Regions from separate parts of the Kineococcus lubricus genome, predicted to be linked through region 3. Evidence: riboswitches for the same ligand, from Rfam matches in the RefSeq annotation. Region 3 holds a riboswitch; each other region holds the start of a gene.
The links. Region 3 has a riboswitch for S-adenosylmethionine ahead of ACRYRX_RS15795 (methylenetetrahydrofolate reductase). Riboswitches for the same ligand answer to the same signal wherever they lie in the genome.
Positions count from the first base shown of each region.

Region 1: another riboswitch for S-adenosylmethionine. It lies ahead of sfnG (dimethylsulfone monooxygenase SfnG); the one in region 3 lies ahead of ACRYRX_RS15795 (methylenetetrahydrofolate reductase).
Region 2: another riboswitch for S-adenosylmethionine. It lies ahead of ACRYRX_RS08095 (MetQ/NlpA family ABC transporter substrate-binding protein); the one in region 3 lies ahead of ACRYRX_RS15795 (methylenetetrahydrofolate reductase).
Region 4: another riboswitch for S-adenosylmethionine. It lies ahead of ACRYRX_RS09405 (TIGR04028 family ABC transporter substrate-binding protein); the one in region 3 lies ahead of ACRYRX_RS15795 (methylenetetrahydrofolate reductase).

Region 1 covers NZ_JBJLSK010000001.1:209,184-216,300, forward strand. The annotation lists gene ACRYRX_RS00945 (AAA family ATPase) at 1-1,864, shown strand, start outside; gene idi (isopentenyl-diphosphate Delta-isomerase) at 1,875-2,405, opposite strand; gene ACRYRX_RS00955 (N-acetylmuramoyl-L-alanine amidase) at 2,425-3,204, opposite strand; gene sfnG (dimethylsulfone monooxygenase SfnG) at 3,252-4,397, opposite strand; SAM riboswitch class I at 4,408-4,491, opposite strand; gene ACRYRX_RS00965 (DUF3017 domain-containing protein) at 4,582-4,860, opposite strand; gene purH (bifunctional phosphoribosylaminoimidazolecarboxamide formyltransferase/IMP cyclohydrolase) at 4,897-6,468, opposite strand; gene purN (phosphoribosylglycinamide formyltransferase) at 6,468-7,058, opposite strand.
Region 2 covers NZ_JBJLSK010000008.1:103,402-110,518, reverse strand. The annotation lists gene ACRYRX_RS08110 (diacylglycerol/lipid kinase family protein) at 1-254, shown strand, start outside; gene ACRYRX_RS08105 (methionine ABC transporter permease) at 334-999, opposite strand; gene ACRYRX_RS08100 (methionine ABC transporter ATP-binding protein) at 999-2,018, opposite strand; gene ACRYRX_RS08095 (MetQ/NlpA family ABC transporter substrate-binding protein) at 2,015-2,965, opposite strand; SAM riboswitch class IV at 3,037-3,147, opposite strand; gene ACRYRX_RS08090 (DUF1737 domain-containing protein) at 3,231-3,443, opposite strand; gene ACRYRX_RS08085 (DUF7711 family protein) at 3,440-4,069, opposite strand; gene ACRYRX_RS08080 (OsmC family protein) at 4,138-4,641, shown strand; gene ACRYRX_RS08075 (purine-cytosine permease family protein) at 4,675-6,129, opposite strand; gene ACRYRX_RS08070 (NtaA/DmoA family FMN-dependent monooxygenase) at 6,126-7,117, opposite strand, start outside.
Region 3 covers NZ_JBJLSK010000020.1:21,259-28,375, forward strand. The annotation lists gene metE (5-methyltetrahydropteroyltriglutamate--homocysteine S-methyltransferase) at 1-764, opposite strand, end outside; gene ACRYRX_RS15795 (methylenetetrahydrofolate reductase) at 761-1,717, opposite strand; SAM riboswitch class I at 1,779-1,870, opposite strand; SAM riboswitch class IV at 2,013-2,126, shown strand; gene ACRYRX_RS15800 (aminotransferase class V-fold PLP-dependent enzyme) at 2,182-3,522, shown strand; gene ACRYRX_RS15805 (rhodanese-like domain-containing protein) at 3,590-3,997, shown strand; gene ACRYRX_RS15810 (hypothetical protein) at 4,041-4,316, opposite strand; gene ACRYRX_RS15815 (LLM class flavin-dependent oxidoreductase) at 4,468-5,511, shown strand; gene ACRYRX_RS15820 (NtaA/DmoA family FMN-dependent monooxygenase) at 5,523-6,851, shown strand; gene ACRYRX_RS15825 (ATP-grasp domain-containing protein) at 6,897-7,117, opposite strand, start outside.
Region 4 covers NZ_JBJLSK010000010.1:54,826-61,942, forward strand. The annotation lists gene ACRYRX_RS09385 (putative FMN-dependent luciferase-like monooxygenase) at 1-23, opposite strand, end outside; gene ACRYRX_RS09390 (dipeptide ABC transporter ATP-binding protein) at 20-1,711, opposite strand; gene ACRYRX_RS09395 (ABC transporter permease) at 1,708-2,565, opposite strand; gene ACRYRX_RS09400 (ABC transporter permease) at 2,562-3,497, opposite strand; gene ACRYRX_RS09405 (TIGR04028 family ABC transporter substrate-binding protein) at 3,535-5,187, opposite strand; SAM riboswitch class I at 5,543-5,637, opposite strand; gene ACRYRX_RS09410 (ABC transporter substrate-binding protein) at 5,748-6,680, opposite strand; gene ACRYRX_RS09415 (ABC transporter permease) at 6,677-7,117, opposite strand, start outside.

The DNA of each region.
Region 1 (7,117 bases), on a different contig from region 3:
CCGCGAGGCCGCCGACCGGGCGCGCGAGGCCCACGCGGCACCGTTCACCGCCGCCGGCCTGCGGGTCCCCGACGGCGACCCCGGGCCGGTGCTGGCGGCCCTGGACCGGCTGGGCGCCGAACGCGCCGCGGCCGGCGCCTCGGAGCGGCGGGTGCAGGAGCTGGGCACCGAGGTGCGGGCCCAGCTCGACGCCCTGACCGCGGTGCTCGCCCGCTGCGGCGAACCCGCCGGCGCGCGCCTCGACGCCGACGCCCGGGTGGACGTGCAGGCCGGGCTGGACGTGGGGCTGGAGGCCGCCCGCGCCGTGATCGCCGCCGCCGACGCCGCCGCGGTGCAGCGCGCGCTGGACGCCGACCGCGACCGCGCCGCGCACGTCGCCGCGCAGCGGCACGACCGGCACCGCCGGGAGGCCGAGCGGGCCGAGACGGCGTTCCGCGCCGCGGTCGAGGCCGCCGGGCTGCCGGCCGACCTCGGGCCGGCGGGGTGGACCGCGCGCGCCCGGGTGCTGGAGTCCGCCGCCGAGGCCGCCGCGGCCGCGCGGCGCGACCAGGACCGGGCCCGGGAGCGGGAGGAGCGGGTGGCCGCCTTCACCGCCGAGGTGGCGGCGCTCGCCGCGCGCCTGGGCACCCCGTGCGGGGCCGGGCGACCCGAGCAGGTCGAGGTGGCGCTGACGGCGGTGGCGGACCGGCTGCGCCGCAGCCGCGCGGACGAGCGCACCGCGGCGGAGCTGGGACGGCGGGCGCAGGAGGTGGCGGCGGCCACCGCGGCCGAACGGGCCCGGCGGGAGCGGGCGCAGGCGCAGCTGAGCGCCCTCCTGGCCGGCGGCGAGGACCTCCCCGCCCTCGGCGCGCGGGCCGGCGGCAGCCGCGACCTGCTGGCCCTGCGGGACCGCGAACGCGCCGAGGCCGACGACCTGGCGGCGGAGGTCGGTGCCGCCGGGGAGGTGGCGCGGCTCGTCGAGGAGGTCGGCCCGCGCTCCGACGCCGACCTGCGCACCGACGACGAGGAGGCGGCGCTCGCGGACGAGCAGGCCCACGAGGTGTGGGCCCGGGCCCGGCAGGACGTCACCCGGGCCGAGGTGGAGCTGGAACGGCTGACCGCCGGTGCCGACGCCAACGTGCTGGCCGCCCGGCGCGCCGAGGCGCTGGCGGGGCTGCAGGCCGACACCGAGCGCTACGTCGTGGTGGACCTGCAGCGCACCGTGCTGCGCCGGCAGCTGGAGGAGTTCTCCGCCTCGCGCGCCAACCCGCTGCTGGCCGAGGCCGGTGAGGTGCTGACGCGGCTGACCGGGGGGCGCTGGACGGGTCTGGTGGCCCTGGACGACGGCGGGGAGCGGCGGCTGGGGGTGCGCCGGGCGGACGGGGAGCTGCTCGAGGGCGCCGACGGGCTGAGCGAGGGCACCGCGGACCAGGTCTTCCTGGCGTTGCGGCTGGCGGCGGTGGCCGCCCAGCACCGTGCCCTCGTGGCGTCGGGGCAGGGGCCGCTGCCGGTGGTGCTGGACGACGTGCTGATGACCTTCGACGAGACCCGCACGCGGGCGGCGCTGGCGGCGCTGGCCGAACTGGCCCGCGACGTGCAGGTGGTGCTGCTGACCCACCACGCCGACGTCGCCGGGCAGGCCGGGGAGCTGGCCGCCGAGGGGGCGGCGGTGAGCGTCGCGCGGCTGCCCGCCCCGGGGGTGGCCCCGGCCGCCGCGGCCGCGCCCACCGCGGGCGCGGACCGGACCGGGCGCTCCGGCGTCGACCCGCAGCTGGTGCGGGCGTGGGCGCGGGCGCAGGGACGGTCCGTGGCCGACCGCGGCCGGGTGAGCGAGCAGCTGGTCCGGGACTACCTCGACGCCCACGACCTGGGCCGGACGGGCTGAGGTCGGGCGGTCAGAACCCGCGCAGCTGCAGCAGCATCCACGGGCTGAACGGCGCCGGGTCGGCCGCGACCTCGGCCCGCAGCTCGTCCAGCCCGACCCAGCGGAACGCGTCCACCTCGTCGGGGTCCAGGGCCAGGTCCCCGGCCAGCCGCGCCGTGAACACGGGGCAGACCTCGTTCTCGACGGTGCCGTCGTCCATGACGGCGCGGTAGCGGAACGTCGGCAGCAGCGACGCGACGTCCACGACGGGCGCCCCCAGTTCCTGCACCGAACGCCGCACGACCGCGTCGGCCGGTTCCTCCCCCGGGCCGGGGTGCCCGCAGAACGAGTTCGTCCACACCCCGGGCCAGGTGCGCTTCGCGGCGGCGCGGCGGGTCAGCAGCGTGCGGCCCCGCCCGTCGAGGATCCAGCAGGAGAACGCCAGGTGCAGGGGGGTGCTGGTGTGGTGCACGTCGGCTTTCGGCGCGGTCCCGCACGGGGTCCCGTCGTCGGTCAGGAGCACGACGAGTTCCACGGTCGGGTCGGCAGGCGCGAGGGTCACCCCCAGAAGGTAAGCGGTCTCAGGGGCGGTCGCGCGCGAGGAACGCCGACACGCCGTCGGCGATGCCGCGCGCCGCGGTCTGCCGGAACGCGGGGTCGGACAGCAGCGCGGCGTCCTCGGCGTTGCGCATGTTCGCCGACTCCAGCAGCACCGACGGCGTCCGCGCGAGGTTCAGGCCCGCCAGGTCCGAGCGCCGCGTCAGGCCAGGTTCCACCAGGTCCCCGAGGCGGTCGGCCCGGGGCAGGCCGGTGGCGGTCCCGAACGCGGCGAGCAGGTCGCGCGCCGCGACGTCGGAGGCCGCCAGCACCGCCGCGTTGCCGCCGTCGGGGGCCGGGCCCGGTTCGACGACGTGGAAACCGCGGGAGGTGGGCGCGGCTCCGTCGGCGTGGATCGAGACCGCCAGCGCCGCCCCCGCCGCGTTCGCCACCGCGGCCCGGGCGTCCACGCACGGGCCGACGCCGGTGTCCTCGGACCGGGTCAGGACGACCTCGACCCCCCGCGCGCGCAGCAGGTCGGCGGTGCGCAGGGCGACGTCGAAGGCGTAGGCGTGCTCGGGGTACCCGCTGTCCGTGGACGTCCCCGTCGTGCCGCACGGCTTCTCGAAACCCCCCGCCGGGACGGGGACCGCGATCTGCTCCGGGTGCGCGGCGTTGCCCCCGTTGTGGCCGGGGTCGAGGACGACGACGGGGACGGGGGCCGGTCGCGCGGCGGCGCTCACCGGCACCGGGGCCGGCGGGCGGGGCGGGGAGCAGGCGGCGAGGGCGGCCACCAGCACCAGCGGGACCGCGGCACGTCGCACCCGCCCAGGGTGCCACGGGTCCGGCACCGCCCCGCCCGGCGGCCGGTTCAGACGGGGACGGGTGCGGTGGCCGCCGCGACGGCCCCGTCGAGCTCGGCGCCCAGGTCCAGGTCCTCCCCCGCCACCAGCCGGGCCTCCAGCTCGCGCACCCGGGGGATGACGAGTTCCCCGAACGCCTCGACCTCCTCCTTGACGTGCAGGAACCCCAGCAGCAGCAGGTCGACGCCGACCAGCCGGTACGCCAGGACGCGGCGCGCCACCTCGTCGAGGGTCCCGACCAGCCCCGTCCGGAAACCGTCGTTGTACTGGACGAGGTCGCGGAACCCGCTGTCGGCCCACATCCCCTTGCCGTCGCGGGTGGAACCGCCGGCCTCCCGCACCGCGGCGCCGAAACCCTCGACCTTGGCGCGGTCGGCCTTGGCGACGATCTCCTCCAGGACCGCCTCGGCCTGCTCTCGGGTGTCGCGCACCAGCGCGAAGCCGTTCAGCCCGAACCGCACCGACCGGCCGTTCGCGGCGGCCAGCGCGCTGACCTCCCGCACCCCGGCGGCGGCGTCCGCGATCGACTTGCCGTTCATGAAGTACCAGTCCGAGACGCGGCCGGCCATGGCCTGCGCGGCGGTGGAGTTCCCGCCCTGGAACAGTTCCGGCGCGGCCGTGGGCTGCGGGCGGAAGGTGATGTCGGTGGCGTTGAAGAACTCCCCGGACTGGCTGTAGCCGTCCTGGCTCCACACCCCGCGCAGCAGTTCGATGAACTCCTCGGACTGCTTGTACCGGTCGTCGTGCTCGTGCCAGGTCACCCCCAGCTGCGTCGCCTCGTCCTTGAACCAGCCCGACACCACGTTCAGCGCGAGGCGGTTGCCGGTGAGTTCCTGGGTGGTGGCCGCGAACTTCGCCAGGACCCCCGGGTGCCAGAAGAACGGGTGGACCGCGGCGATGACCTTCAGCCGCTCGGTCGCCAGCAGCAGCGCCAGCGAGAACGACGTCGACTCGTGCTGGGCGTCGGCGCCGTAGGAGGCGAGGTACCGCACCTGGGTGAGGGCGTACTCGAACCCGACGCGCTCGGCGGCGCGGGCCACCTCGACGTTGTAGGCGGGGTCGTGGCTGGTGCGCTGCTCGATCGTGGAGACGACCAGCCCGCCGGAGACGTTGGGGACCCAGTAGGCGAACTTCAGGGGCTCGTGCAGGGACATGGCGGGGCGTCCTCCATCGGTCCTGGCGGTAGCACCCCCGCGGGGGTTGCTGCGGCGTCGTCGAGCCAGGTCTCTCAGCCGCTCTGGATGGGATCGGTGCACCCTACCCCGGTGCCCGGCCGGTGCGCAGGGGAACGACGGACGCCCCCTCCCGGTGGGCGGGAGGGGGCGTCCGTCGGGGGGTTCAGACGGGGGTCGGCACGACGCCGGCCAGCACCAGGCACGACACCGCCAGCACCAGGAGGATCGCGACGTCCAGCCCGCGCGAGCGGACCGCGAGCGCTCCCGCGACCCGCACCGGCAGCACCAGCCGCAGGACGGCGGCGACGGCCAGGTCCGCCCCGAGCAGCACCCCGCCCGGGGTCGGGCCGGCCAGCAGCGTCAGCACCAGCGCGACGACGATCCCGCCGACGAGCGTCAGCAGGACGGCGTTGCCCGGGGTGGGGACGCGCTCGGTGGTCACGGTGCCGACGCTACCGGCCGGCGCCACGGGCGGACCTCAGTGCGCGAAGTGGCGCGCGCCGGTGAAGTACATCGTGACGCCGGCCTTCGCGGCGGCCTCGACGACCTCGGCGTCGCGGATGGACCCGCCGGGCTGCACGATCGCGCTGACCCCGGCGTCGATGAGGATCTGCGCGCCGTCGGCGAACGGGAAGAACGCGTCGGACGCGGCGACCGACCCGGTGGCCCGGTCCGCTCCGGCGCGCGCGACGGCCAGCTTGCAGGAGTCGACGCGGTTGACCTGGCCCATGCCGACGCCGACGGACGCGCCGTCCTTGGCGAGCAGGATCGCGTTGGAGCGCACCGAGCGGACCGCGCGCCAGGCGAACTCGAGGTCGGCCAGGACCTCCGGGGTGGCCGCCTCACCGGCCGCGAGCGTCCAGTTCGCGGGGGCGTCGCCCTCGGCGTCGATCGCGTCGAGGTCCTGCACGAGCACGCCGCCGGAGACGGGGCGCCACTCCCGGGCCTGCCGGGAGTAGCCCTCGGGCAGCTGCAGGAGGCGGACGTTCTTCTTGGCCCGCAGGACCTCCAGCGCCTCGGGCTCGAAGCCGGGGGCGATGACGACCTCGGTGAAGACGGGCGCGACCTGCTCGGCCATGGCCGCGGTCACGACGCGGTTGGCCGCGATGACGCCGCCGTAGGCGGAGACGGGGTCGCAGGCGTGGGCCTTGGCGTGGGCGTCGGCGACGTCGGTGCCGGTCGCGATCCCGCACGGGTTGGCGTGCTTGATGACGGCGACGGCGGGCCCGTCGAGGTCGTACGCGGCGCGCAGGGCGGCGTCGGCGTCGACGTAGTTGTTGTACGACATGGCCTTGCCGTGCAGCTGCACGGCCTGCGCGATGCCCGGCGCGGACGTCGGGTCGGCGTAGACGGCGGCCTGCTGGTGCGGGTTCTCGCCGTAGCGCAGGACGGCGGTGCGCTCCAGGGCGACGCCGGTGACGGCGGGCCAGCCCTGGTCGGCCTCGTCGAGCGTCTGCTCGGCGAACCAGGACGCCACCGCGGTGTCGTAGGCGGCGGTGTGCGCGAACGCGGCCGCGGCCAGGCGCTTGCGGGCGGTGAGGTCGAACCCGCCGTCGGCGACGGCGGCGAGCACGTCGGCGTACGCCGCGGGGTCGACGACGACGGCCACGCTGGGGTGGTTCTTCGCGGCGGCGCGGACCATGGAGGGGCCGCCGATGTCGATCTGCTCCACGACGTCGTCGTAGCCGGCGCCGGAGGCGACGGTCGCGGCGAACGGGTAGAGGTTCACGACGACGAGGTCGAAGGGTTCGACGTCGAGCTCGGCGAGCTGGCGGACGTGGTCGGGCAGGCGGCGGTCGGCGAGGATCCCGGCGTGCACCCGCGGGTGCAGGGTCTTGACGCGGCCGTCGAGGCACTCGGGGAACCCGGTGAGCTCCTCGACGGGGGTCACGGGCACGCCCGCGGCGGCGATGCGGGTGGCGGTGGACCCGGTGGAGACGAGGGCGACCCCGGCCGCGTGCAGCCCCTGGGCGAGTTCGGCCAGGCCGGTCTTGTCGTAGACGCTGATCAGCGCGCGCTTCACGGGGACCTTCGTGCCCTGGGGGTCCATCAGCGGGGTGCCGTCCTCTCGGGGTGGGGGGTCGCGCGGGCCAGTCGCCCGACGACGCCGACGAGCAGTTCGCGCTCGCGGGTCTTGATGCGCTCGTGCAGCGAGGCCTCGTCGTCGTCGTCCAGGACGCGCACGGCGGCCTGGTCGAGGATCGGGCCGGTGTCGACGCCGGCGTCGACGAGGTGCACGGTGCAGCCGGTGACCTTCACGCCGTGGGCCAGGGCGTCGCGGACGCCGTGGGCCCCGGGGAAGGAGGGCAGGAGCGCGGGGTGGGTGTTGATCATCCGGCCGCCGAAGGCCTCGACCACCGGGGCGCCGAGGATGCGCATGAACCCGGCGAGGACGACGAGGTCGGGGGCGCGGCGGGCGACCTCGGCGGCGAGCGCGGCGTCCCAGGCGGGGCGGTCGACGAAGTCGGCGGGGCTGACGGTGAAGGTCTCGATCCCGGCGGCGGCGGCCCGCTCCAGCGCGGTCACCCCCGGCTTGTCGGAACCGACGGCGACGATCCGCCACGCCGGGTCGTCGGCGTCGAGGAGGGCCTGGAGGGTCGAACCGGATCCGGAGGCGAGGACGACCACACGTACGGGCACGTGGGCAGACTCTAGCCGCCGGGGCGGTCCGGCCCGAAACCCCTGGCCCGGGTGGACGG
Region 2 (7,117 bases), on a different contig from region 3:
CGCACGACGGGGTCGCCGACGTCGTCGTCAGCACCTCCACCGGCCCGCTGGCCCGGGTGGGGTTCGCCGCGGGCCTGCGCCGCGGCGTCCACGTCGAGCGGCAGGACGTCACCACCGCCACCGGCAAGGTCGTCGAGATCCACGCCGAGTCCGGCACGTTCCGGCTCAACTCCGACGGGGAGGTCACCGACCCCCAGACCTCCGAGCGGTTCGAGATGCACGCCGACGTCTGGAGCGTCGTCTGCCCCCGCTGACCCCCGGCGGCCGGGTGGGTCCCGGCTCGTGGCCCGGGCGCCCAGCGCCTGGACCACGAGCCGGACCGCGGGGCTGGGGTCAGCGGCGCATGACCCCGCGCGCGATGCGGTTGCCGATGACCTGACCCACCTGCACGATCACGATGATCGCGAACACGGCCACGTAGATGATCCCGTAGTCGTAGCGCTGCTTGCCGTACGTGATGGCGTAGTCGCCCAGCCCGCCGCCGCCGACGAGCCCGGCCTGCGCCGTCATGTCGACGATCCCGACGAAGATGAACGTGTACCCCAGCACCAGCGGGCCCAGCCCCTCGGGGATGACGACGCCCACGAGGATCGAGATCCGCGAGGCCCCGGCCGCCCGCGCCGCCTCCACGACCCCCGGGTCGACGTTCACCAGGGACTGCTCCACGATGCGGGACACCGCGAACGCCGCCGCCAGCGAGATCGCGAACGTCACCGCGGTCGTCCCGATCGTCGTGCCCACCGCCGCGATCTGCAGCGGGGTGATGGCGGCCAGGAAGATGACGAACGGGATGGGCCGCACCACGTTCACGACGAACCCCAGCAACCCGAACACGACCTTGCTGCCGAACAGGTTGCCCGGCCGCGTCGCGTACAGCGCCACCCCCAGGACGAGCCCGAGGACCCCCGAGCAGATCAGCGACACGACCGCCATGAGCAGCGTCTGCCAGATCGCGTCCCGGAAGACGTCGACGGTCTCCAGGAAACCGGTGAAGTCCATCAGGCCTCCTCGTCGGCGTGGATCCCGGCGGCCCGCAACGCCTCCAGCGCGGCGTCGACACCCCCGGTGAGTTCGTACGTCAGCGACCCCGTCCGGCGCTCGCGGATCTCCGAGACCCCGCCGTAGACGAGTTCGGCGGTCGTCCCGGTGTCCCGGAAGGCCGCGTCGACGCGCTGCTGCAGACCCGGCTCGTCGGTGATGCGCACGCTCACGAGCCGGCCCGGGTGGTGGGTGCGCAACCTCGCCAGGGTGTCCGCGGACGGCCGGTCGTGGGTGGCGCTGCGGACGAACCGCTGCGCGGCGGGGGTCCGCGGGTCGGAGAACACGTCGTAGGTGTCCCCGACCTCCACGACCCGCCCGTTCTCCATGACCGCGACCCGGTCGGCGATCTGCCGCACGGCCTCCATCTCGTGGGTGATGACGACGATCGTCACCCCGAGCTCGGCGTTGACGCGCCGCAGCAGCGACAGGACCTCGGTGGTGGTCTCGGGGTCCAGCGCGCTCGTGGCCTCGTCGGCCAGCAGCAGCGGCGGGTTCGTCGCCAGCGCGCGGGCGATGCCGACCCGCTGCTTCTGGCCGCCGGACAACTGCTCGGGGTAGGCGTGGGCGCGGTCGAGCAGGCCCACGAAGTCGAGCAGCTCGGCGGTGCGCCGGTCCCGCTCGGCCTTCGCCACGCCCGCCACCTTCAGCGGGTACGCCACGTTCCCGGCGACCGTCCGGGACCGGAACAGGTTGAACTGCTGGAAGATCATCCCGATCTTCGACCGGGCCGCGCGCAGTTCACCCTCGGACAGCCTCGTGAGGTCCTGACCGGCGACGACGACGCTGCCCGAGGTCGGTCTCTCCAGCGCGTTGAGCAGCCGGACGAGCGTGGACTTCCCGGCGCCGGAGTACCCGATGACCGCGAGGACCTCGCCCTGCTCGACCTGGAGGGAAACGGCGTCGACCGCCGCGACGGAGGACCCGTCGCGGCGGTCGAAGCGCTTGCTGACGTCGGTCAGCGTGATGAGGGCGGTCACTTGGCCGAGGCGGCCTTCGCGTCGGCTTCGACCTCCGCGGTCTCCGCCTGCAGGTCGGCGGCGGGCACGTCGCGGACGATCGCGCTCGGGTTGTCCTGCAGGAACACCTCCTGCACGGCCGGGTCGTGCCACAGCGCCGCCAGGTCCAGGTACGTCTGGTTGCCGGTGTCGGCCTTGCGGGCGGTGAAGATGTTGACGTAGGGCGCCGCCGCGGGGGAGGTGGCGTCGTCGTCGACGATGACGGAGTCCTCGGACAGCTTCGCCGCGGTGGCGAAGTTGTTGTTGACGATCGCGGCGGCCACGGAACCGGACTGCAGCGCGCTGGCGGTCTGGTCGGCGGCGACGGTGACGACCTCCACCTTGGAGGACTCGATGTCGTTCGTGGTGGAGAACGGGGTGCCGCCGTCCTTCAGCGTCACCAGGCCGGCCTGCTGCAGGACGAGCAGACCGCGCGCCTCGTTGATGGCGTCGTTGGGGATGGCGACCTTCGCGTCGGCGGGCAGTTCCTCGACGGACCCCGCGGTGAGGGAGTACAGCGGCAGCGGGTAGACGGCGGTCGCGCCGATGGGCTGCAGGTCGTCGTCGGCGGTCGCGTTGTAGTTCGCGAGGTACTGGATGTGCTGGAACTGGTTGAGGTCCAGCTCACCCTGCGACAGCGCCGGGTTGGGCAGCGTGTAGTCGGAGAAGTTGACCAGCTCGACGTCGACGTTGAACCGGGACTTCGCCAGTTCGCTGTACGTCGTCCAGTACGGCAGCGACTTGTCGGCGACACCGATCTTCACGGTCTTCGCCTCGCCGGCTCCGGCGGCGCTGGTGCTGGTGGAGTCGTCCCGGTTGCCCAGGACGAGGGCCACGACCACCACGGCGATGACGACGACGGCGGCGATGACGGCGTACAGCACGCCGCGGCGCTTGGGCTTGTCGGGCAGGGAGGGGGCAGTGGACACGGGGACACTCCGGGAGGTCGTACGGGCGGGCGCGCGGCTCGCAGGGCTCCCGTGATCGACCGGCGTCCGGCGATCCGCGCTTGCCGGACGGGTCCGTCCGGCCAGGTCCTCACCTGGGGCACCCCGCCGCGGAGGAGGGTTGCCGGACAGCAAGCCAGGGCTTACCGCTGTCACTCATGACCTGCCCCGAGCTTAACACCGGCTGTCCGACAGCGTGGACGGTTCCCGCCGGTCCGCCCCCGGCCGCGAGCGCCCCGGCCGGACCTCAGGCGCGCGCGGGGGGCAGGGCGTGGGGGAGGACGACGGCCTGCGCGGCGACGGTGACGCCCCCGGTCGTGGTCACCGACGGGCTGCCGTGCAGGACGTACCCGTCGGCCAGCGCCGCGCTCACCTTCTCGCAGAACGAGCGGTCGTCGGTGCCGGTCAGCAGCCGGTAGGCGAGCTTCTGCGGGACGTCCTCGGGGGTGGGGTCGCTCATGCGCCGAGGCTAGCCGGGCCCAGCCCGTCCCGGGCGGCGCGCAGGTCCAGGTACCCCAGGGCCGCGTCGGCCAGCGCGTCGGCCCGCCGCGCGGGAGCCCCCGGCGCCCAGCGCTTCTCGTCGTACGCGCGCGCCGCGCGGCCCAGCGCCCCCAGGCTGACCGCGAGCTCGCGGTCCAGCCGCCCGGCGAGCTCGGCGGGCGTGGGCGGCTCCGGGCGCAGCAACTCGCCGTCGCCGGCCCGCAGCTGCCCCAGGACCTCGTGGTCGGTGCCGTCCCCGACCGTCCAGAACAGCACCGGCCGCTCGACCAGGTGGTTCCACACCGGCGCCTGCGCGGACCGGAACGTCAGGGTCACCGGCCGGGTCGCCAGCCCGGAGGCGGCCAGCCAGTGCCCGGCGGCCGGCGGCTGGGTCAGGTGCGCGCAGTCGGCCTCGTCGGCGTTCGTCACCAGGGCCACCCGCACCGCCCCGGCGTCGTCGAGCACGTCCCGCCGCGGCCCCAGCAGGGCGCCGAACACCCACGCCTGCTCCACCCGCAACCGCACGATCCCGGCCGGCTGACGGCTCACGTGCGCGCAGCGGTCGGCGACCTCCTCCAGCGTCCGCACCGCGGTGGTCCACTTCACACCGGCCAGTGTGGCCGACCCCGGCGGGAGGTTGCGGGCCGGGCCGTGGCCGGGCCTAAGCTTCGCCGGTGGATTCGACCGAGCTCAGAGCCCTGCAGAAGCCGTTGAAGGACTCCTACCGGGAGGACCCCGCCAAGGCGCTGGTCCCGGCCCGGGCGGTGGCCGTCCTGGACGGGCAGTCCATCGGCGTCTCGGTCGACGGCTTCGCCGGGACGACCCGCGCCGGGCTGCACCCCGCCGCCGGCGGCGACGGCACCGAGGCCTGCTCGGCCGACATGCTCTGCGAGGCCGTGGCGGCCTGCGCCGGGGTGACGCTGCGCAGCGTGGCGACGGCCATGGGCGTCGAGCTGCGCAACGCCTCCGTGGCCGTGGACGCGCACTGGGACGCCCGCGGCACCCTCGGGGTCTCCCGGGAGGTCCCGATCGGGATCACCGACGTCACCATCACCTTCGACTTCACCTCCGACGCCGACGAGGCGACGGAGGCGAAGATGGTCTCCCTCGCCGAGCGGTACTGCGTCATCGCGCAGACGCTGCAGGTCCCGCCGAAGGTCACCGTCCAGCGGGCCTGACCCCCGCGCGGCCGGTGCGCGGCGGCGGGGGCCTCAGCGGCTCTCCTGCCGCCGCACCGCCGGCCGGCCGAACACCGCGACGACGGCGAAGCCGATCGCGAAGGCCAGCAGGACCCCGAGGTTCGCGTAGGCCCAGGCGCCCTCGCGGCCCCCGATCGGGCCCAGCAGGTAGCCCTGCCAGGTCAGCCAGCTCGCGTTCTGGTTGGTCACCAGGCCCCAGCCCACCACGGTGGCCGCGACCATCGTCGCCACCGGCAGCGCGCGCACCGAGCCGTAGCGGCCCCCGGCGTCGAGCAGCTCGGCCTCGGCGTACCCGCGGCGCCGGGTCGCCAGGTCGGCCAGGAAGATCCCCGCCCACGCCGCGATCGGCACGCCCAGGGTGATGAGGAACCCCTGGAACGGGGTGAGGAAGTCGGCGGAGAAGAACGCGATGTAGGTGGCGCCGGCGACCATGAGGGCGCCGTCGACGAGCACCGCCACGGGGCGGGGGACGCGCAGGCCCACGTTGAGCAGCGCCAGCCCCGAGGAGTAGATGTCCATGACGGCGCCGCCGACCAGGCCCAGGACGGCCACCACGACGAACGGCACGAGGAACCACGTCGGCAGGATCGTCGTCAGCGCCCCCACGGGGTCCTTGCCGACGAGCGCGCCCAGGTCGGGGTCCGAGCCCACGACGAGGGCGCCGAACACCAGCAGCACCGCCGGCCCGATCGAGCTGCCCAGGGTCGTCCAGAGCACCACCCCGCCGCTGGAGGCCTCCCGCGGCAGGTAGCGGGAGTAGTCGGCCGCGGCGTTGGCCCAGCCCAGGCCGAACCCGGTCATGACCATGGTGAAGGCGCCGACCACGGCCGCGGTGCCGCCGGCGGGGATCGCCCCCACCACCGCCAGGTCGACGGAGTGGGCGGCGAAGGCGATGTACGCCACCGTCAGGACCGCCGTCACGACCGTGATCCAGCGCTGCATCCGCATGATGACGCCGAACCCCAGGGTGCCGCCCAGGACGATCAGCGCCACGACCACGACGAGGGCCACGAGCTTCGTCCCCGTCCCGCCGCCGGCGCCGAGCCGGTCCAGGACGGTGGCCGTGGCCAGCACCGCGACGGCCGCCAGGGACGTCTCCCAGCCCAGGGTCAGCAGCCACGACACCAGCGACGGCAGCCGGTTGCCGTGGACCCCGAACGCGGCCCGCGACAACGTCATCGTCGGCGCCGACCCGCGCTTGCCGGCGATCGCGACGAGCCCCACGACCACGTAGGACGCCACGACGCCCGCGACCGAGACGAACGTCGCCTGCCAGAACGAGATGCCGAACCCGAGGACGAAGGAGCCGTAGCTGACGGCCAGCACCGAGACGTTGGCGGCGAACCACGGCCAGAACAGGTCCCGCGGCCGGCCGTGCCGCTCGTCCTCGGCGACGGCGTTGACGCCGTTGAGCTCGACGCCGACACCCCCGACCCGGGTCCGGGACCTCGTGGGGACCTCGCTCACGGCTGCTCCTCGTGGGCCGGGCGGAACCGGGCCGCCGGGTGGTCGGCGGGCAGCCTCGCGCGGCCCGCGCCGAAGATTTTCTCTCGCAGGGTAGAGCCTGCCGCACGGCCGTCCGGTCCGTCGACGAGCCCGCGCCGGCGCAGCTCGGGGACGACCTGCTCGCAGAACTCCCGGTAGGAGCCCGGGACGACGAACGGGGTGAGGTTGACCCCGTCGACCCCGGTGCGCTCCACGAGGGCCTGCAGGTCGTCGGCGACGTCCACCGCGGACCCGGCCAGGACGAACTCGCGCATCCCGAAGCGCAGGAAGTCCGCCGTGGCCCGCGCGACCGTCTCGCCCCGGTACCGCTCGACCTGGGTGCGCCCGCCCTCGGTCCGCAGGTCCGAGAAGCTGCCCGCGGGGTCCAGCGCGGTCAGGTCGATCCCGGTCATCGCCGCGTAGTAGGCGCGGGCGGCCTCGGGGTCCACCCACGACAGGTACTCCTCGAGCCGGGCGCGGGCGTGGGCGCGGTCGCGGCCCAGGACGACGCTCAGGCCCGCCAGGGTGCGCACCGACCCCGGGGCCCGCCCGTGCGCCGCCGCGCGGGCGTGCACGTCCCGCACCTGCCGGTGCAGCGACGCCGCGTCGCGGCCCTGCAGGAAGACGACCTCGGCGTGGGTGGCCGCGAACTCCCGGCCTCGGTCGCTGGCCCCGGCCTGGAAGATGACCGGGGTGCGCTGCGGGGAGGGCTCGACCTTGAAGTACCCGTGCGAGGAGAACCACCGCCCCTCGTGGTGGACCTCGTGCACCCGGCGGGGGTCGGCGTAGCGGCGGGCGGCCTTGTCGGCGAGCACCGCACCGTCCTCCCAGCTGCCCTCGAACAACCGGTAGCTGAGTTCGAGGTGCTCGTCGGCGACGTCGTACCGCACGTCGTGCGGCGGCAGCGCGTCCCGGCCGTGCAGGTCGCTGACCACCGGCGAGGACGTGGTGACGACGTTCCAGCCGATCC
Region 3 (7,117 bases):
AGCCGGGGGCGGCCGGTGACGGCGGCGAGCCGGTCGTAGGCGGCGCGCACGAGGCCGGGCAGGTCCTCGACCCCGGCGGTCGCGGAGTCGCTGACCAGGCCCGGCTCGTCGAGCTGCACCCACTCCGCGCCCGCTGCGGCGTAGGCGCTCAGCAGGTCGGCGTAGGCGCCGAGCAGGTCGTCGAGGCGGGAGATCGGCGCGAACCCGGCGGGACTGCCGTCGGCGGCCTTGGCCAGCAGCAGGAACGTCACCGGGCCCACCAGGACCGGGCGGGTGAGGAAACCGTCGGCGAGCGCCTCGGTGAACTCCCGAACGCCGCGGTCGTCGGCGAAGCGGAACGTCGTGCCGGGGCCGATCTCGGGGACGAGGTAGTGGTAGTTCGTGTCGAACCACTTCGTCATCTCCAGCGGGGCCTGTGCGCCGCGGCCGCGGGCGATCGTGGAGTAGCCGGCGAGGTCGACGGTCCCGTCGGCGGCGACGACGTCGGCGAACCGCTCGGGGACGGCGCCGACGGCGACGGCGGCGTCGAGCACCTGGTCGTAGGCCGAGAACGACGACGGGATGGAGCCGTCGTGCGCGGGCAGGCCGAGGGCGTTGAGCCGGCGGACGGTGGCGGCGCGGACGGCGGCGAGCCGCTGCTCGGTGGTGGCGAGGTCGGCGCGGCCGGCCCAGAGGGCTTCGAGGGCCTTCTTCGTCTCGCGGTCGGGTCCGAGGCGGGGGTAGCCCAGGATCGTCGCGGTCCAGGCGGGGGGGTTCTCGGTCATCGGGTCGGTCCTCCTGCCGCGGCGGTCGCGCGGCGGTCGTCGGTTCGGCGGGAGCGGTCGAGGTCGAGGTGGTCGAGCAGGTCGAGGGCGGGGCCGGCGGCGTTGAAGGTGTACAGGTGCAGCCCGGGGGCCCCGGCGGCCAGGAGGTCGCGGGCGAGCGCGGCGGTGGAGGCGGTGGCGGCGCGGCGGCGGGCCGCGGGGTCGTCGGTGTCGAGGGCGGCCAGCAGCCCGGCGGGGGGCGCGACGCCGGTGAGGGCGCCGATGCGCTGCAGCCGGCCGGGGTCGTCGGTGGCGGCGATCCCGGGCAGCAGCGGCAGGGTGATCCCCGCGGCCCGGGCGCGGCGCACGAGCGCGGCGTACTCGGCGGCGCAGAACGTCACCTGGCAGATCGCGAAGTGCGCGCCGGCGTCCTGCTTGGCGCGCAGGACGGCCATCTCGTGGTCGTCGCGGTCCCGGGGGAACGCGGCCACGGCGAGGCTGAGCGGTCCCTCGTCGACCGGGCGGGGGCCGCCGCGGCGCGCGAGGCGGCGCCGGTCGGCGACCTGGAGCAGCTGCACCAGGTCCCCGGCGGTCCCGACGCCGTCGGGGTGCGGCCTCCAGCCGGGAACCCCGGCGGGCGGGTCGCCGCGCAGGGCCAGGACGTTGCGGACCCCGGCGTCGAGGAACTCCCCGGCGAGTTCCACGACCTCCCGCCGCGAGGCCCCCACGCACGTCAGGTGGGCCATGGCGGGGACGGCCGTGGTGCGCAGGACGTGGGCGAGCAGGTCCCGGCTGGGGGCCCGGGTGGCGCCGGCGGCGCCGAACGTCACCGACACGAAGTCCGGTGCGGCCGCCGTCAACTCCGAAACCCTGCGCCACAACGTCTCCCGGCCCGCCTCCGAGCGCGGGGGGAACAGTTCGAAACTGATCGTCGGCCGCCCCGCCGCACCGGCGACGAGGGGGGCGATCGTCATCGGGCGGGTCCCGGTCCCGGGTCGGGGCAGGGGGCGACGACATCGGTGGTGCGCATCACGGACTCCATCGACCTGGCGGTAGCACCCTCGCCCGGGCTCGGGGGGTTGCTGCGGCGTCGTCGAGCCAGGACTCTCGGCCGCTCTGGATGGTGTTCCCCGAATGTAGACCGACGGCGGCGGGATCGACAAGCGGTTCGCGGGGAAGCCACCGGGACGGGGTTCCCGGGGCTCGGTCCCGTTCCCCCCGGCGGGCCGACCTTGATCTGGACCGCCGTTCCGTGGCAACCTCGGAACAGGTCATGAGCGCCAGCGACAAGCCCCGGCTCGCTGGCCGGCAACCCTCCTCCGCGGCGGGGTGCCCCGGGTGACGACCTGGCCGGTCCCGAGGTGGGCCCGGCAAGCGCGGACCTCGCCGGGCCGATCCCGGTCCTCCCGGTGGGGTCCACTCCCCGAGGAGACCTCGCGTGACGACGAGCACCCTGTCCCCCGCCCGCCCCACCGGCCGGGACGTCCCGCCGCTGCTGCCCGTCGTGGGCGCCGGCACCGCGGTCCCGCTGGCCACCGGAGGCACCGCGACGTACGCGAACCTCGACAACGCCGCCAGCGCCCCGGCGCTGACCACCGTGGCGGCGCGCGTGGCGCAGGTGCTCCCGCACTACGCCAGCGTCCACCGCGGGGCCGGGTACCTGTCCCGCGTCTGCACGGCGCTGTTCGAGCGGGCCCGCGAGCAGGTGGCGGGTTTCGTCGGGGCCCGCCCGGACGACGTGGTCGTCTTCACCCGCAGCACCACCGACGCCCTCGACCTGCTGGCCCGGGCCGTCCCGGCCGGTGGGCGGGTGCTGGTGGCCGACGTGGAGCACCACGCGAACCTGCTGTCCTGGGAGCGGTCGGCGCGCACGACGGTGGTGCGCGGCGGCGCCGACGCCGAGGAGACCACCGCCCGGCTGGAGGCCGAGCTGGCGAGCGGGCGGTACGCCGTGCTGGCCGTCGCGGGGGCCTCCAACGTCACCGGGGAGGTGCTGCCGCTGCGCCGCCTGGCGCGGGCCGCGCACGCCGCCGGTGCCCGCATCGCCGTGGACGGCGCCCAGCTGCTGCCGCACCGCCGCGTCGACGTCGCCGGCGACGGGATCGACTGGATCGCCCTGTCGGGGCACAAGCTGTACGCGCCGTTCGGTTCCGGTGCCCTGGTCGGGCGCCGGGACTGGCTGGACGCCGCGGAGCCGTACCTGGCCGGTGGGGGCGCCACGCTCGACGTCGGCCACGACGCGGTGCGCTGGGCGGCGGGACCGGACCGGCACGAGGCCGGCTCGCCCAACGTCGTGGGCGCGGTCGCGCTGGCGCAGGCCTGCGCGACGCTCGCCGCCCTGCCGGCGGGGGCGCTGGAGGCCCACGAGGCCGCGCTGCGCGACCAGCTCGTGCGGGGCCTGACCGCGCTGGAGGGCGTGCGGGTCGTGCGCCCGCACCCGGCCGACGCCGTGGGGGTCGTGACGTTCACCGTCCCGGGGCGCCCGGTGTCCGAGGTCGCCGCGTACCTGTCGGCCGAGCACGGCATCGGGGTCCGGGACGGGCGGTTCTGCGCCCACCGGTTCGCCGACTCCCTCGGCCTGGTCGAGGGCGGGCTGCGGGCCTCGACGGGGGTGGGGACGGGCTCGGCCGACGTCGCCCGGCTCCTGGCCGCCCTCGAGCGCTTCCTGACCACCGGCCCGGAGCTGGAGTACGGGCTGGTCGAGGGCCGCTGGGCTCCCCTGACGGACGCGCGCCCGGCCCCCGGGACGTTCCTCGACCCGATCCCGGGACGGGGCTGACCCCGACGGGGGTCACGACCGACCGAACCCCCTCGCGCGAGCGCGTGAGCCGACGACCAGGAGTGACGTGAGCCAGGAACCCCGCACCGCAGCCCCCCTCGGCGACCCCGCCGCCGTCCCCCTCGGCGCGCCCCTCGTCGACGCCGGGACCGCCGGGCGCGCCGTCGCCGGCGGCGCGCTGCTCGTCGACGTCCGCAGCGACGCCGGCCGGGCCGCGCACGGCGCGCTGCCGCAGGCCGTCGTCGTCGGCAAGGACGAGGTCGGGCCGAGGTTCACCCTCGGCGGCCCCCGGGCCCTGCCGCAGCTGACCGGCCTCGACCAGGGGATCGTCGTGGTCTGCGGTTCGCCCGCCGGGTCGGGCCCCGTGGCCGCCGAACTGCTCGCCGCCGGGTTCACCGACGTCGTGCACGTCGAGGGCGGGTTCCCCGCGTGGGAGGCGGCCGGGTTGCCCACCGCGGAACCCGGGCGGGCCTGAGGTGGCCGGCGCGCGCGAGCGCGGCCGCCGGCGGGTCGGGGCCTCAGGGCACGGGTTCGCTGCCGGGACGGGACCCGTCCCCGGTCCCTTCGGCGTGCCCGTCGGCGTGCGCGGTCAGCAGCGCGTGCAGTTCCGCCTCGAAGTCGGCCCAGCTGAGTTCACCGGGACCTGGTTCCGGTTCGGGGTCGAGGTCGAGGTCGGCCGGTACCCAGGGGAACCCCCACTGACCGTGCCCCGCCAGGGCCAGCCCCTGCACCACCGCAGCCGCCGAAGTGGTTGCAGCGGCGCACAACCGCGCCCACAGCCGCCGTCCACGCACCGCGCACCTCCGCTCTCGGGTGCCCCACTGTGACACACCCGCCCCGTCGTGCACGGGCCTTCGCGGATTCCCGGACCGACGCTCCGGGACCCGGTGGGACCGGTCGCCCCGGCCCGCCACGCCACCCCCACCCCCGACCACGGAGCCAGACATGACCACCCCCTTCCACGTGTTCCTGGAGGTCGACGGCGGCGGGTGGCACCCGGCCGCCTGGCGCCGCTCCCGCACGACCCCGGACCAGGTGTTCTCCCCCGCCCGGCTGCGGGGGTTCGCCGTCACGGCGCAGGCCCAGGGCCTGACGGGCCTGACGTTCGAGGACACCACCGCCACGAACCCCCGCAACCCCGTCGGGCACCTCGACGCCGTGCAGCGGGCGGCGTTCCTGGCCGGGACCACCGACGCGATCGGGTTGCTCCCCGTCGCCGCGACGACGTACTCCGAGCCGTTCCACGTCGCCGCGCAGATCGCCTCCCTGGACCACTCCAGCCACGGCCGCGCGGGGTGGATCGCGACGACGTCGCCCGCGGCGGCGGCGCGGGCGGTGAACCTGCCCGTCGAGGCCGACCCGGCCGCCGAGCTCGCCGACGTCGTCCGCGCCGTGCGGGCGCTGTGGGACTCCTGGGAGGACGACGCGGTGATCCGCGACGTCGCCACGGGTCGCTACGTCGACCGCGACCGGCTGCACCACGTCGACGTCGAGACGGACGGCTGGTCGGTGAAGGGACCGCTGACCGTCCCGCGCTCCCCGCAGGGGCAGTCCGTCGTCGTGGTCCACGAGCGCGACCTGACCCCCACCACGCGAGCCGACGTGGTGCTCAGCGGCGACGAGCGGGCCCGCCGCACCGCCGGGGGCCCGCTCGTCGTGCTGGACGTCGAGTTCGCCCTCGACACCGAGGCCCACCCCGCGGTGGACCGCCTCGCGGCGCTGGACGCCGACGGCAGCGCCCCGGCGTCCGGGCGCGTCCGCTGGTCGGGGTCGGGTGAGGGTTTCGCCCGGTACCTGGCGGGGCTGGCCGGTTCGGTCGACGGCGTCCGCCTGCACGCCGCGGTCCTCGACGAGGACCTGCGCACGCTGCTGCGCACGACCCTGCCGGCGCTGCGCGTCGCCCGGCTGCTGCAGCCGCCGGTCGCGGGGGCGACGCTGCGCACCACGCTGGGCCTGGCCCGGCCCGTCAACCAGTTCGCCACGGCCTGAGGACACCGACGATGACCGACCAGAAGACCGAACTGCGCTACCCCGACGCCGTCGTCCACTTCGGGGTGTTCTTCCAGGGCGTCAACCACACCACCATCTGGTCGGACCCGCGCAGCGGCTCGCAGATGCACCCCTCCACCTTCACCCAGCTGGTCCAGACCGCCGAACGAGGCCTGTTCGACGCGTTCTTCCTCGGTGAGGGTCTGCGGCTGCGCGAGCAGCGCGGCAGGATCCACGACCTGGACGTCGTGGGCCGTCCGGACGCCCTGACCGAACTGGCGACGCTCGCGGGGCTGACCTCGAGGATCGGCCTGGTCGCCACCCAGAACACGACGTACAACGACCCCGCCGACCTGGCCCGCCGGCTGGCGTCGCTGGACGTGCTCTCCGGTGGCCGGGCGGCGTGGAACGTCGTCACCACCGACAACGCGTGGACGGGGGCGAACTTCCGCCGCGGCGGCCACCTGGACCACGCCGACCGGTACGAACGCGCCGAGCGGTTCGTGAACCTCGCCAAGGCGGTCTGGGACAGCTGGGACGGGACGGGTTTCACACCGGTCACCGCCTCCGACCGCCTGTTCGACGTGGAGATCACCCCGACCGTGCCGCGCAGCCCCCAGGAGCACCCCGTGCTGTTCCAGGCCGGCGACTCCCCCGCGGGCCGCGACTTCGCCACCCGGTCCGCGGACGTCATCTTCTCCCGGCACGGCACCCACCACGCCGACGCCCTGGCGTTCGCCGACGACATCCGCCGCCGCACGGTCGCCGCGGGCCGTCCCGAGGGCGACGTGCTGATCCTGCCCGGGACGCAGATCGTGGTGGCCGACAACGAGGCCGAGGTCGAGGAGAAGGCCCGCTGGGTCCTGGAGCAGCAGGTCACCCCCGCGACGGCGCTGTCCCTGGTCGGGCAGGTGTGGGGCGAGGACCTGTCCGGCTACGACCCGGACGGGCCGCTCCCCGCGCACGACCCCGTCATCGAGGACATCGACGGCACCCGCGGTGCGCACCGCGCCGGCGCGGACGCCCGCGCGCTGGCGCAGCGGTGGCGCGCGGAGGCCGAGGAGAACAAGTTCTCGCTGCGGGAACTGGTGCTGCACCACTCCTCCGAGCACGGGTTCGCCGGGACGGCCTCCCAGCTGGCCGACGAGCTCACGTCCTGGGTCCGGTCGGGCGCCAGCAACGGGTTCAACATCACCCCGTACCTCGTGCCGACGGGACTGGACGAGATCGTCGACCAGCTCGTCCCCGCGCTGCAGGACCGCGGGGCGTACCCGGCGGAGTACGTCGGCACGACGCTGCGCGAGCACCTCGGACTGCGGCCGCCGCTGACGCGCCGCTGAGCCCCCCTCCCGGCCGCGCGGGACCCGCGCGGCCGGGAGGACGGGTCAGGGACGGGCCTGGGCGCGCAGCAGCCCGCCGAGGTACCGGGCGATCTCCCCGGGACCAGACCGCGGAGCGACGGCCTCGACAGCCGGGTTGTAGTTCGTGTTGGTGTTGACGTCGTACGTCACCGTGCGGCCGTCGGCGGTCTCCAGGAACTCGATGCCGGCGATCTCGATCCCGGCCCCGCGCAGCAGGTCCTCGTACCGCCGCACGAGCGGGCTGT
Region 4 (7,117 bases), on a different contig from region 3:
GGGGTCGGGGTCGGCGGGGTCACCGTCGGGCCTCCTCGTGCGGGTCGCGCCGGGCGCCGGGCCCGGGGGTCGGGACGGGCTGGCGGGGGACGGTGCCGCCGCGGGACCGGCCCGTCCCCGGGACCGCGTCGAGCAGTTCGCGGGTGTAGGGGTGCCGGGGGTCGGCGAAGACGTCCTGCACGCGGCCGGACTCGACCTGGCGGCCGCGGCGCAGGACCGAGACGGTGTCGGCGACCTGCCGGACGACGGCGAGGTCGTGGGAGATGAACACGTAGGTCAGGCCCAGGTCGGCCTGCAACCGCGCCAGCAGGCGCAGCACCTGCGCCTGCACGCTGACGTCGAGGGCGGAGACGGCCTCGTCGAGGACGACGAGGTCGGGTTCGAGGACGAGGGCGCGGGCGATGGCGACCCGCTGGCGCTGCCCGCCGGACAGCTCCCGGGGCCGGCGGGTGGTGACGTCGGCGGGCAGCCCGACGACCTCGAGCTGGTGGGCGACCCGCTCGCGGCGCTCGGCGGCGTCCCCGAGGCGGTGGTTCAGCAGCGGTTCGGCGACGATGGTCCCCACGTCCAGGCGGGGGTCCAGCGAGGCGTACGGGTTCTGGTGGACCAGCTGGGCGGTGCGGCGGTAGGCGCGCGCGGCCCGCGAGGTGAGGCGCCCGCCGAGGGCGGTGACGTCGGTGTCGCCGACGCGGACGGTGCCGGCCGTGGGCCGCCCGAACCCCGCGAGGGCCCGCCCGGTGGTGGTCTTGCCGGAGCCGGACTCCCCCACGATGGCGTGGGTGGTGCCCCGGGCGACGGTGAAGGAGACGTCGTCGACGGCCACCAGGGGGCCGGTCCCGCGCCGGCGGAACTCCTGGCGCAGCCCCTCGACCCGCACGAGCGGTGGTCCCGCCGCGGGGGCGGCGGGGGTGCGGTCGACGACGCGGGTCAGGGAGGGCGCGTCGGCCAGCAGCGCCCGCGTGTAGTCCGCGCGCGGGCGGGCCAGCACGTCGGCCGTGGCGCCGGACTCCTCGACGGTCCCGCGGCGCAGGACGACGACCGCGTCGGAGCGTTCGGCGGCCACCGCGAGGTCGTGGGTGATGAGCAGGACGCCGGTGCCGGTGGCCGCGCGCAGCTCGTCCAGCAGGTCCAGGACGGTGGCCTGGACGGTGACGTCGAGGGCGCTGGTGGGTTCGTCGGCGATGAGCAGGTCGGGTTCGAGGGCGAGGGCGGCGGCGATGAGGACGCGCTGGCGCATGCCGCCGGACAGCTCGTGCGGGTGCTGCCGGGCCCGCCGGGCGGGGTCGTCGATGCCGACGCGCTCGAGCAGGTCCAGGACGCGGGCGCGGGTGGCCCGCCGGTCGCGCGCGCCGTGGATGCGCAACCCCGCGGCCACGCTGGCGCCGATGGTCGCGACGGGGTTCAGGGAGTTCCCGGGGTCCTGCGGGACCAGGCCGATCCGGCGCCCGCGCACCGCCCGCAGCTCCCGCTCGGACAGGGCCAGCAGGTCCTGCCCGCGCAGGTCGACCCGGCCGCCGGTGACCCGGCCGTTGCCGGCGAGCAGGCCGATGACGGCCTGCGCGACGCTGGACTTGCCCGACCCGGACTCCCCCACCAGGGCGGTGACGCGGCCGGGTTCGACGTCGAGGGACACCCCGTCGACGGCGCGGACCGCGCCGCGGCCGGTGGTGTACTCGATGCGCAGGTCGCGCACGTTCAGCAGGGGGTTCACGCCACGCTCCCGCGGATCGACTGGCTGAGGCGGTTGGTGGCCAGGACGACGGCCACGACCACGACCCCGGGCAGGACGGTCAGCCACCAGGCGGTGGCGACGTAGTTGCGGCCCTCGGCGATGAGCAGGCCCCACTCCGGGGTGGGCGGCGGGGCGCCGTAGCCGAGGAAGCCGAGGGTGGAGATCTGCAGGACGGCCGAGCCGAACTGCAGCGCGGCCAGCGCCACGACGGGGGTCAGGGAGTTCGGCAGGACGTGCCGGCGCAGCACCGAGCCGAAGGTGCCGCCGGAGCCGTAGGCGGCCTCCACGTACTCGCTGACGCGCACCCGCACGACCTCGGCGCGGGCCAGGCGGGCGAAGACGGCGATGGAGGTGACGCCCACGGCGACGGCGGCGTTGGTGGTGCCGAAGCCGAGCAGGATGACGACGCTGAGGGACAGCAGCAGGCCGGGGACGGCGAGCAGGACGTCGACCAGGCGCATGAGGACGTCGTCGACCGCGCCGCCCAGCGACCCGGCCAGGACGCCGGTCAGGGTGCCGACGGCGAAGCCGACGGCGACGGCCACGACGGCGCCGAGGATCGAGTGCGAGGCCCCGTGGACGACGCGGGTGAACAGGTCCCGCCCGGTGGCGTCGGTGCCGAACCAGTGCTCGGCGCTGGGGGCCTGCAGCGACGGGGCCACCGTCGCGGTGGGGCTGCCGGGGGCGAAGACGCCCGGGACCAGCGCCCAGGCCAGGGCGAGCAGGACGACGGCGGCGGGGACCAGGACCCCCGCCGGGACCCGGCGCCGTCGCCGGCGCGGGGCGTCCGGGGCCGGCACGGGCGGGGTGGGTGGGGTGGTCGTGGCGCTCATCGGGCTCCTCCGGTGCGCAGCCGCGCGTCGAGCACGGGGTAGAGCAGGTCGACGACGAGGTTGATCACCACGTAGGCCACCGTGGACAGGACCACGACGGCCAGCAGGACGGGGGTGTCGCGGTTGGCGACGGCCTGGGCGGTGAGCTGCCCGATCCCGGCGCGGCCGAAGACAGCCTCGGTGACCACGGCGCCGCCGACGAGCTCGCCGAACAGCAGCCCGGCCATCGTCAGCGCGGGCAGGACGGCGTTGCGGCTGACGTCGTGCCACAGCAGCCAGCCGGTGCCGGCGCCGCGGGCGCGCACCACGGGGACGAACGGCATCCGGACGACGTCGTCGACGCTGCGCATCAGCACCTGCGCCAGCGGCGCCGCGATGGGCACCGCGATGGTGAGGACGGGCAGCACCAGCGCCTCGACGGGGCCGGCGCCGATGACGGGCACCAGCCCCAGGCGGAAGGACAGGACCTGGATGAGCAGGATCCCGATCCAGAACACCGGCAGCGACACGAACAGCGGCGGCAGGTTGCGGAACGCCCGGCGCAGCCAGCGGCCGCGGCCGTGGGTGGCGACGACGGCGATGACCACGGCCAGGACCACGGCCAGGGCCAGGCCCAGCGCGGCCAGCACCAGGGTCGAGGGCAGGGCGGCGGCCAGGAGGGTGGAGACCGCGGCCCCGCTCTGCACCGAGTACCCCAGGTCCCCGCCGAGGAAGGCCCACGCGGACTCGGCGAACCGCACGGGCAGGGGCCGGTCGGCCCCGTAGGCGGCGCGGATGTCGGCCAGCTGCTCGGGGGACAACCCCAGTTCGGGGCTGCCGAAGCGGGCCAGGACGGCGTCGCCGGGCAGCGCGGCGAGCAGGACGTAGGTCAGCGCGTAGGCCAGGACCAGGACGACGACGGCCTGGCCGGCGCGCCGCAGCACGTACGTCACCGCCGTCCTCCCGGTGCGCCGGCCGGGGACGGGGTGCTCACCGGTTCAGCCACGTGGCGTGGAACAGGGGCCGGCCCACCGACTCGGTCGCGAAACCCTGCACGTCGGAGCGGAAGCCGAACACCTGCGGTTCCTCGAACAGCGGGACGACGTAGGCCTGCTCGGCCAGCCGGCGCTGCGCGGCCTCGGAGGCGGCCTGACGCGCGTCGGTGGTGGGTTCGGAGGCGATGTCGTTCAGCAGGGCGTCGAGCTCGGGGTCGCCGAGGGACCCGTCGGTGGTGTCCAGGTTCAGCAGGGTGTTGCGGTTCCTGGAGAAGAACTGCGACTTCAGGACGTCGTAGTCGGCCCGCCCGACCATGGAGTGGTAGACCTGCACGGTCTCGGGGTCCAGGGAGGCGGCGGTCTGGGCGGCCTGGTCGCCGGGGAACAGGTCGACGCGGATCCCGAGGTCGGCCAGCTGCTCCTGGACCAGGGTGACGACCTCCTTGGAGCGCGGTTGCGGCAGGGCCTCGTTGAACGTGATCGCCAGCGGGACGCCGTCCTTCGCGCGGACGCCGTCGGCGCCCACCGTCCAGCCGGCCCCGTCGAGCAGCCGCGCCGCCGCGGCCGGGTCGTGCCGGTACTCCTCCGAGGTGTCGACGTACCCGAGCGCCGACTTCGCCAGGACGCCGGTGGCCAGCACGTAGCTGTCGCTGAACAGGGTGTCGATGACGGCCTGCCGGTCGATGCCGGCGACGATCGCCTGCCGGACGGCGAGGTCCTGCAGCTGCGGGGTCCGGAACCGGAAGCTGAACCCGTTGTTGACGCCGTTGGTGGCGGCGGCCAGCAGCGCCAGTCCGTCGGCGCTGAACTGCGCCTCGTCCGGCGCCTCGATCTGGCGGGCGAGGTCGGCCTGGCCGGCGACGACGGTGCCGACGCGGACGCTGTCCTCCCCGGCGACGACGACGTCGATGCCGTCGAGGTACGCCCGGCCCTGGTGGGGCCGCGACGGCGGCGCCCAGGCGTAGTCCTCGCGCGCCACGAGGGAGATCCGGGTGCCGACCTCCTCCGAGTCGACCACGAACGGCCCGGAGCCGATGACGGTCGCGGCGCTGCCGGGCCCGAAGCCCTCGCTGTCCTGCGCCAGGGTGGACGTGGCGAGCAGACCGGAGTTGATGGTCGACACGGCCTGCGCGAAACCCGGTGCGGGAGCGGTGAAGTGGAACCGGACGGTGCGTTCGTCGACGACCTCGCCGCGGTCGTAGTTGTTGATGGCCTCCGACACCGTCAGGGCCCGGGCGGGGTCGCCCTTGCCGAAGAGGTCGAGGTTGGCGACCACGTTGGCCGCGTCCAGCGGGGACCCGTCGGAGTAGGTGACGCCCTCGCGCAGCGTGAAGGTGTACTGGGTGGCGTCGGCGTTCACCTCCGGCAGCGCGACCGCGATCCACGGTTCGAGCTCGAGGGTCTGCGGGTTCTGCCACAGCAACCGGTCGGTGATGTTGTTGACGATCCCCCCGTTGGGGTAGAACCCCGCGGCGGGCGGGTACAGCGTGGTCCACGTCTGCGGTTCGAGGTAGGTGAGCTTGCCGCCGGTCTTGGGCTCCCCCACCGGTTCCTGCTCACCCGCGGATCCCGAGGAGCAGCCGGCGAGCATCCCGCCGAGGGCGGCGGCGGCTGCGGCGGCGAGGGTGGTGCGGCGACGGACGAGCATGGCGGGCTCCAACGGTGGGGCGCCCGGTCTCCTGGCGCGCAGGACCGGGTCGGCGGTGGGGTTCGTGAGGGGCGGGCGGGGACCGGGGGGTGGTCACCGCGCGCGGGTGCGTGCGAGGCGGTTCGGCTGCCGCGCAGCCCACCTCACCGGCGCCCCGGGCAGGGCTGCGCCGTGCCGTCGGGTCGTGCCCCGCGGGGACGGCGGACGGGCCGGGCGGACGGTCGTCCGCCCCGGCCCCGGGTCAGCGCCGGTGAGCGTGGGGGGTCAGGAACAGAACGTGGCGCCGCAGCGGCAGTAGTCGATGTGACGGCGGCGCGAGGCGAAGAAGCCCCGGGCGCAACTGCTCGACAACGTTCCTCCATCGGTTCTGGCGGAAGCACCCACGCCCGCTCGCGCGGAGGGTTGCTGCGGAGTCACGGAGCCAGATCTCTCAGCCGCTCTGGATGGGTGTGCGCGGGCCACACTGCCCGACGCGTTCGCCGCGTGTCAACACCCGCCGGCCCCACCGGGGGGTGCGGGGGTCGCGGGCCGGACGCGCCGTCCGGCCCGCGACGGGCGGCTCAGACGAGCCCGTTGGCCGTCAGGAAGTCCTTCGCCACGGCGGCGACGTCCTTCTTGTCCACCTGGACCTGCGCGAGGTACTGGGTGAGGTTCTCGGTCGTGAGCTTGGCCGAGAACGCGTTGAGCGCGTCGGTGATCGTCTGGTCGTTCTTCGACGACCGGATGAGGGGCAGGACGTTCTGGGCCAGGAACAGGTTCTTCGGGTCCTCCAGCACGACGAACCCGTTCGTCGTGATGGCGGAGTCGGTGGTGAAGATGTTCGCGACCTGGATGGTGCCGTCCTTGAGGGCGCCGACGGTGAGCGGGCCACCGGGGTCCAGCGGCTTGAACTCCTTGAACTCCACGCCGTACAGCTCCTTGAGCCCCTCCAGGCCCTGGTAGCGCTCCTGGAACTCCGGGCCGCCGCCGGCGACGAGGTCCTTCGCGACCGGGGCGAGGTCGGCGATCGAGGTCAGGCGGTACTGGGTGGCGGTGGCCTCGGTGACCGACAGCGAGTCCTTGTCCTCCGCGGCGGACTGCTCGAGCACCTCGGTGCCCTCGGGCAGCACCTGCTTCAGCGCCTCCAGCACCTGCTCGGGGGTGGAGACCCCCTCGGGGGCGCCGCCCTCGGACAGCGCGGCGAGCAGCGCCCCGTTGTACTCGGGGATGAGGTCGATCGAGCCGTCGTCGAGGGCCTTGAGGTACAGCTCGCGCGCACCGATGTTCGGCTTGCGCTGCACCTCGACGCCCTCGGCCTCCAAGACCTGCGCGTACATCTCCATGAGCAGTTCGCTCTCGGGGAAGTTCGCCGAGCCGACGATGACGGCGGAGGTGGCGGTGGAGTCCCCCGAGCCGGCGTCGGAGGCCAGCGGGTCGTCGCCGCCGCCGCACGCAGCCAGCCCCGCCGTGAGGGAGCCCACGAGGGCCAGACCGAGCAGGTTCCTGCGGTTCATGACGTGCCTTTCGACGTTCCTGCGCTGACGAGTTCGGGTTCCGGGCTCGCCCCGGACTCTCCCACGGATCGCGTGCCCCGTGCGCGCCGCAGGCCCCGGCCGGTCAGGCCGGGTGAGACGGCGTACCGCTGGACCAGGCCCAGCAGCAGGTCCAGCGCGATCGCCAGGACGGCGACGACGACGGCCCCGGCGACCATGCGGCCGTAGTCGTTGAGGGCCAGGCCGTCGATGAGCAGGCGGCCCAGCCCGGACAGCCCGACGTAGGCGGCGACCGTCGCGGTCGCCACGACCTGCAGGACGGCGGCGCGGATGCCGCCGAACACGACGGGCAGGGCGATCGGGAGCTCGACGCGGAACAGGACCTGCGCCGAGCTCATCCCCATCCCCCGGGCCGCGTCCACGGCGTTCGGGTCGACCGCGCGCAACCCCGCGTACGT